DNA from 3 places in the Pseudomonas sp. IT-P74 genome. Region 3 is predicted to be linked to each of the others. Evidence: predicted binding sites of a transcription regulator. Region 3 holds the regulator's gene; each other region holds the start of a gene.
The links. Region 3 encodes sigma-54, which starts transcription at its own class of promoters, with help from an activator protein. Its sites were predicted from a motif close to ANTGGCATNNANNTTGCTNT; they were not measured.
Positions count from the first base shown of each region.

Region 1: flgB (flagellar basal body rod protein FlgB) is a predicted target of sigma-54. The motif match lies at 942-961, and genes of this name have one in related genera.
Region 2: ACM6J5_RS04900 (CmpA/NrtA family ABC transporter substrate-binding protein) is a predicted target of sigma-54. The motif match lies at 1,384-1,403, and genes of this name have one in related genera.

Region 1 covers NZ_CATKQD010000033.1:393,286-395,548, reverse strand. The annotation lists gene cheR (protein-glutamate O-methyltransferase CheR) at 1-637, shown strand, start outside; gene flgB (flagellar basal body rod protein FlgB) at 1,004-1,411, shown strand; gene flgC (flagellar basal body rod protein FlgC) at 1,415-1,858, shown strand; gene flgD (flagellar hook assembly protein FlgD) at 1,874-2,263, shown strand, end outside.
Region 2 covers NZ_CATKQD010000005.1:61,455-63,717, reverse strand. The annotation lists gene rmf (ribosome modulation factor) at 1-24, shown strand, start outside; gene ACM6J5_RS04905 (quinone-dependent dihydroorotate dehydrogenase) at 272-1,291, opposite strand; gene ACM6J5_RS04900 (CmpA/NrtA family ABC transporter substrate-binding protein) at 1,520-2,263, shown strand, end outside.
Region 3 covers NZ_CATKQD010000093.1:148,544-150,806, forward strand. The annotation lists gene ACM6J5_RS28435 (RNA polymerase factor sigma-54) at 186-1,679, shown strand; gene hpf (ribosome hibernation-promoting factor, HPF/YfiA family) at 1,754-2,062, shown strand; gene ptsN (PTS IIA-like nitrogen regulatory protein PtsN) at 2,075-2,263, shown strand, end outside.

The DNA of each region.
Region 1 (2,263 bases), on a different contig from region 3:
GCAGGTGGTGGATGCCATGACCACCAACGAAACCCTGTGGTTTCGTGACACTTACCCGTTTGAAGTCTTGAAGAACAAGGTACTGCCCGAAGCGATCAAGGCCAGTCCCGGCCAGCGCCTGCGCATCTGGTCGGCAGCGTGCTCGTCGGGCCAGGAACCGTATTCGCTGTCGATGTCCATCGACGAGTTCGAACGGGTCAACATGGGCCAGTTGCGGATGGGGGTGCAGATTGTTGCCACCGACCTGTCCGGCACCATGCTGAACAACTGCAAGACCGGCGAGTACGACAGCCTGGCCATCGGCCGCGGTCTGTCGCCTGAGCGGCTGCAGCGTTACTTCGACCCGAAAGGGCCGGGGCGCTGGGCGATCAAGGCACCGATCAAGAGCCGTGTGGAATTTCGCTCGTTCAACCTGCTGGACAGCTATGCGGCCCTCGGCAAGTTCGACATCGTGTTTTGCCGCAACGTGTTGATCTACTTCTCCGCCGAGGTGAAGAAGGACATCCTGTTGCGCATCCACAGCACGTTGAAGCCGGGCGGTTATCTATTCCTCGGTGCTTCCGAAGCGCTGAACGGCTTGCCGGATCATTACCAGATGGTCCAGTGCAGCCCGGGGATCATTTACCAGGCGAAGTGATTCTGTTGGTGTTGTCAAAAAAACGGGAGTCCTCAGGGGCTCCCGTTTTTTTGTCTGCTGATTTTTCGCCAGCACTGCATTCTCCTGTAGGAGCGAGCCTGCTCGCGATGGCGTCCTGACAGTTGAACTCAACGTTGCCAGATAAACCGCTATCGCGAGCAGGCTCGCTCCCACAGTGGCCGGTGGTGTTCTGAAAGGGTGAGGAGGCGGCAGAAAAGCGGCATGCGGCGGAAAACCGTTGCCGCTTTTCTGGCATTGCCGCGTTGCCATGTCCGGGAAAGCCCCGGTTTTCGGGGGTTTTTGAATTGGCATGGGGCTTGCTAAGTTGATCCTACGAAAAATCAGGTCACCCGAAGGTTTCCCGACATGAGCATCAGCTTCGATAAAGCGCTCGGTATCCACGAACAAGCCCTGGGCTTCCGCGCCCAGCGTGCCGAAGTCCTGGCCAATAACATTGCCAACGCCGATACCCCGAACTACAAGGCTCGGGACCTGGACTTCTCGAAAGTGCTCGCCGAGCAGAACGAGAAAACCAAAAGCGGCACCTTCGCCTTGAACATGACCAACAGCCGTCATATCGAGGCTGAAGGCCTGGGCAATGGCGACGAATCGTTGCTGTATCGCACGCCGATGCAACCGTCGATCGACCAGAACACCGTGGATGCTCAACTTGAACAGTCGAACTACGCGGAAAACGCGATCGGCTTCCAGGCCAGCTTCACCCTGCTCAACAGCAAATTCAAAGGGCTGGTGTCAGCCCTGCGCGGAGAGTAAGCCATGTCTCTATCCAGTGTTTTCAACATTGCCGGTAGCGGCATGAGTGCGCAGACCACGCGCTTGAACACCGTCGCTTCGAACATCGCCAACGCCGAGACCGTCTCGTCGAGCATCGACCAGACCTACCGTGCGCGCCACCCGGTATTCGCCACCATGTTCCAGGGCGGGCAGAGCGGCGGCAGCGACTCGCTGTTCCAGAGCCAGGACGCCGCCGGTGAGGGCGTGCAGGTGCTGGGTGTGGTCGAAGACCAGAGCAACCTCGAAGCGCGCTACGAGCCGAACCATCCGGCGGCCGATGCCAAGGGTTACGTCTACTACCCGAACGTCAACGTGGTTGAAGAAATGGCCGACATGATTTCCGCGAGCCGTTCGTTCCAGACCAACGCCGAAATGATGAACACCGCCAAAACCATGATGCAGAAGGTCCTGACCCTCGGTCAGTGATAAGGGGCGACTCAGATGAGTGTTACCGATTCCACCAGTGGTTTGAGCCTCAAGGACATCCTGGCCAACTCTTCGGTCAAGACCACCACCACGACTGATGGTCTTGCGTCGGCAACCGGCAGCGCCACGGGCAACAAAGCTCTGGGCAAGGATGCATTCCTGCAGTTGCTGGTGACCCAGCTGAAAAACCAGAACCCGCTGGAGCCGCAAGACAACGGTGCTTTCGTGGCCCAGTTGGCGCAGTTCAGCAGCCTGGAAGGCATCACCTCGCTCAACGACACCGTGAGCGGGCTGGCCAGCAACTACAACTCGTCCCAGGCATTGCAGGCTTCTTCGCTGGTGGGGCGTTCGGTCATTGCACCCGGTGACAAGGCTGTGGTCGACACGTCGAAGAGCCTCAGCGGT
Region 2 (2,263 bases), on a different contig from region 3:
AACGAACTTCACGCCGTCGGCTAATTACAGGGCACAACACTCCGACACGACAATCTGAACTTGTACTGAATTAACCACGCACGTCCCATCCGGACGGCGGGCTCCGGCCCAGGGGCTCCTTTATGGAGCCCTTTTTTATGCCTGCTCGTTGGTCCAAACAATCCCCTGTAGGAGCGAGCTTGCTCGCGATGGACCCGAGAACACCGCGTGCATCCAGAAATCACGCGTCATCGTTACCGACCATCGCGAGCAAGCTCGCTCCTACAGGGGATCAGCGTAGCGCTGCGATGGCGTCTACCGACTCGCGAATCAGCGCCGGGCCTTTGTAGATGAAGCCCGAGTAGATCTGCACCAGGCTCGCGCCTGCGGCGATTTTCTCTGCCGCGTGCTTGCCTTCGGTAATGCCGCCCGCCGCAATGATCGGCAAACGCCCGCCCAGCTCCGACGCCAGCACTTGCACGGTGTGGGTGCTCTTGTCACGAACCGGCGCACCGGACAGACCGCCGGCTTCTTCGCCATGCTCCATGCCTTCGACGCCTACGCGGCTCAGGGTGGTGTTGGTGGCGATGACGGCATCCATCCCGGTTTCGATCAGCGCTTGCGCAACTTGTGCGGTTTCTTCGTCGTTCATGTCCGGCGCAATCTTGATCGCCAGCGGTACATGTTTGCCATGACGCAATGCCAGTTCCGCGCGGCGTTCGGCCAGATCGGCCAGCAACTGCTTGAGCGAGTCACCGAATTGCAGGCTGCGCAGGCCCGGTGTGTTCGGCGAACTGACGTTGACTGTCACATAGCTGGCGTGGGCGTAGACCTTGTCCAGGCAGATCAGGTAGTCGTCCACGGCACGCTCGACCGGCGTATCGAAGTTCTTGCCGATGTTGATGCCCAGCACGCCTTTGTACTTGGCCGCCGCCACGCGGGCCAGCAGGTGATCGACGCCGAGGTTGTTGAAGCCCATGCGGTTGATGATCGCCTCGGCTTCCGGCAAGCGGAACAAACGTGGCTTCGGATTGCCCGGCTGCGGACGCGGCGTAATGGTACCGATTTCGACAAAACCGAAACCCAGCTGGGCGAAACCGTCGATGGCCGCGCCGTTCTTGTCCAGGCCCGCGGCCAGCCCCACCGGATTCGGAAAGTCCAGGCCCATGACATTCACCGGCAGCTTCGCCGGGGCCTTGCACAGCAAGCCGTTGAGCCCAAGACGCCCGCCCGCGCCGATCAGGTCCAGGGACAGATCGTGGGAGGTTTCCGGGGAGAGTTTGAACAACAGCTGACGGGCCAGGGTGTACATGGGCGGATTTGACTCGATTGGCGGCGAATTGAGGCGGCGATTATAGCCGGGCAACGGGGTGGCAAGCGAGGCGCGTGATCAAATCAGCGGTTAATGGCATATGCCTTGCACCACTCTGGGCACCAACACCCATGCCAACGACGGAATGGGTGCAAAGACAATGGCGTCGTCCCCGGCCTGCTCATGCAAGAACTCGGGACGACGTTTTTTTTGCAAGGTGAACACGCGATGAACGAACCGTCAGCCGGCCCTCTGGCCTGGGTCAATGGCAGCGATGCCCCGGAGAAAACCGAAATCAATCTCGGCTTCATGGCCCTGAGCGACTGCGCCTCGGTGGTTGTCGCCGCCACCCAGGGCTTCGCCCAGCCCCACGGATTGACCCTGAACCTCAAGCGTCAGTCGTCCTGGGCCAACCTGCGGGACAAACTGGTCAGCGGCGAACTCGACGCCGCCCACAGCCTCTATGGCCTGATTTACGCCGTTCACCTGGGCATAGGCGGCGTGGCCGCGACCGACATGGCCGTGTTGATGGGCCTGAATCAGAACGGCCAGAGCATCAACCTGTCCCGCGGTTTGCAAGCGCTTGGAGTGACCAGTCCTGAAGCACTGGATCGGCACGTGCACCAAACTCGCTCAAAACTCACCTTCGCCCAGACGTTTCCCACCGGCACCCACGCCATGTGGCTGTATTACTGGCTCGCCAGCCAAGGCATACACCCGCTGCTGGATGTCGACAGCGTGGTGGTGCCGCCGCCGCAGATGGTCGCGCACCTGCGGGCTGGACGAATCGACGGGTTTTGCGTCGGCGAACCCTGGTCCGCCAGCGCCGTACAGCAGGATCTCGGCTTTACCCTGGCCACTACGCAGAACATCTGGCCCGATCATCCGGAAAAGGTCCTCGGCTGCACCCGTGCGTTCGTCGAGCAATACCCCAATACCGCGCGGGTACTGGTGATGGCGGTTCTGGAAGCC
Region 3 (2,263 bases):
TGCCGACAAGCGTGGTCAGCCCCCGACAAGGGCAGCGCAGCAACACAACTTTATAGTTTTTTATTGTTACAGCGCTCTAGGCAAATCCTTCAGTTTCAGGCATATAATTTGCTTAAGTTTGGCGCCCCGGCGCCCTGTAGTGGATGGCGCATGTGCGCCGGCGAATAAGGTGTTAAGCCCCTGCCATGAAACCATCGCTAGTCTTGAGAATGGGCCAGCAGCTGACGATGACACCGCAGCTGCAACAGGCCATCCGCCTGCTCCAATTGTCGACCCTGGACCTGCAACAGGAAATCCAGGAGGCCCTGGAGTCCAATCCGATGCTCGAACGCCAGGAAGAAGGCGACGACTTCGACAACTCCGACCCCTTGGCCGACAACGCCGAACAAAAGCCCAACACGGATATTCAGGAACCTTCCTACCAGGAAAGCGCCCCTACGGTTGATAACCTTGAGGAAGGCGACTGGAACGAACGCATTCCCAACGAACTTCCCGTCGATACTGCCTGGGAAGACGTTTACCAGACCAGCGCCAGCAGCCTGCCCAGCAACGACGATGACGAGTGGGACTTCACCACCCGCACATCGGCCGGCGAAAGCCTGCAGAGCCACTTGCTGTGGCAACTGAACCTGGCCCCGATGTCCGACACCGATCGCCTGATCGCCGTGACCCTGATCGACTGCATCAACAATCAAGGTTACCTGGACGAAACCCTCGAGGAGATCCTCGAAGCCTTCGACCCGGAACTGGACATCGAACTGGACGAAATCGAAGCCGTCCTGCACCGCATCCAGCAATTCGAGCCTGCCGGCATCGGCGCCCGCAACCTGGGCGAATGCCTGCTGCTGCAATTGCGCCAGCTGCCTGCCAAGACCCCTTGGCTGGCCGAGGCCAAGCGCCTGGTCACCGATTACATCGACCTGCTTGGCAGCCGCGACTACAGCCAGTTGATGCGTCGCATGAAGCTCAAGGAAGACGAACTGCGCCAGGTCATCGAACTGGTCCAGAGCCTCAACCCGCGCCCGGGCTCGCAGATCGAGTCCACCGAAGCCGAGTATGTCGTTCCTGACGTCATCGTGCGCAAGGACAACGAGCGCTGGCTGGTGGAGCTCAATCAGGAGTCGGTGCCACGGCTGCGGGTCAATGCCCAATACGCCGGTTTCGTGCGCCGCGCCGACACCAGTGCCGACAACACCTTCATGCGCAATCAGTTGCAGGAGGCCCGCTGGTTCATCAAGAGCCTGCAAAGCCGCAATGAAACCCTGATGAAGGTTGCCACCCAGATCGTCGAGCATCAGCGCGGGTTCCTCGAATATGGCGACGAAGCCATGAAGCCGCTGGTCCTGCATGACATCGCCGAAGCGGTCGGCATGCATGAATCGACGATTTCACGGGTGACCACCCAGAAGTTCATGCACACCCCCCGGGGCATTTATGAACTGAAGTACTTTTTCTCCAGTCACGTAAGCACCTCCGAAGGCGGCGAATGCTCGTCCACGGCGATCCGGGCGATCATCAAAAAACTGGTTGCAGCGGAAAATCAGAAAAAGCCGTTGAGTGACAGCAAGATCGCTGGTTTACTGGAGGCACAAGGCATTCAGGTGGCTCGCCGCACCGTCGCCAAGTACCGCGAATCCCTCGGGATCGCGCCTTCGAGCGAACGCAAGCGGTTGATGTAGAGCCACGCCACAGCGTTCCAGTGGTAGATCATCTGATCTACCGCTTTATGCACTGGCAACGAAGGAGAAGCTGTATGCAAGTCAACATCAGTGGACACCAACTGGAAGTGACCGAACCTCTTCGCACCTACATCGGCGAAAAACTCGAACGATTGGAGCGACATTTCGACAAGATCACTAATGTGCAGGTCACGATGACCGTCGAAAAACTGAAGCAGAAAATCGAAGCCACGCTGCATATTCCCGGGAATGAAGTGGTCGCCAACGCGGAACATACCGATATGTACGCCGCGATCGACGCACTCACCGACAAGCTGGATAAACAACTCAAAAAGCATAAGGAAAAGACCCAGAGCCTCCTCCAGGGCGCAACCGGTCGTTAACACTCCCTACCCATGATCCGACTTGAAAGTATCCTGACCCCCGGCCGTTCCCTGGTGAACGTGCCGGGAGGCAGTAAAAAGAAAGCCCTCGAACAAATTGCCAATCTGATCGCCCGCGAAGTGCCGGCCCTGGAGATGCAAGATGTCTTCGAGGCACTGATCGCCCGTGAAAAACTCGGCTCCACCGGGTTTGGCAATGGC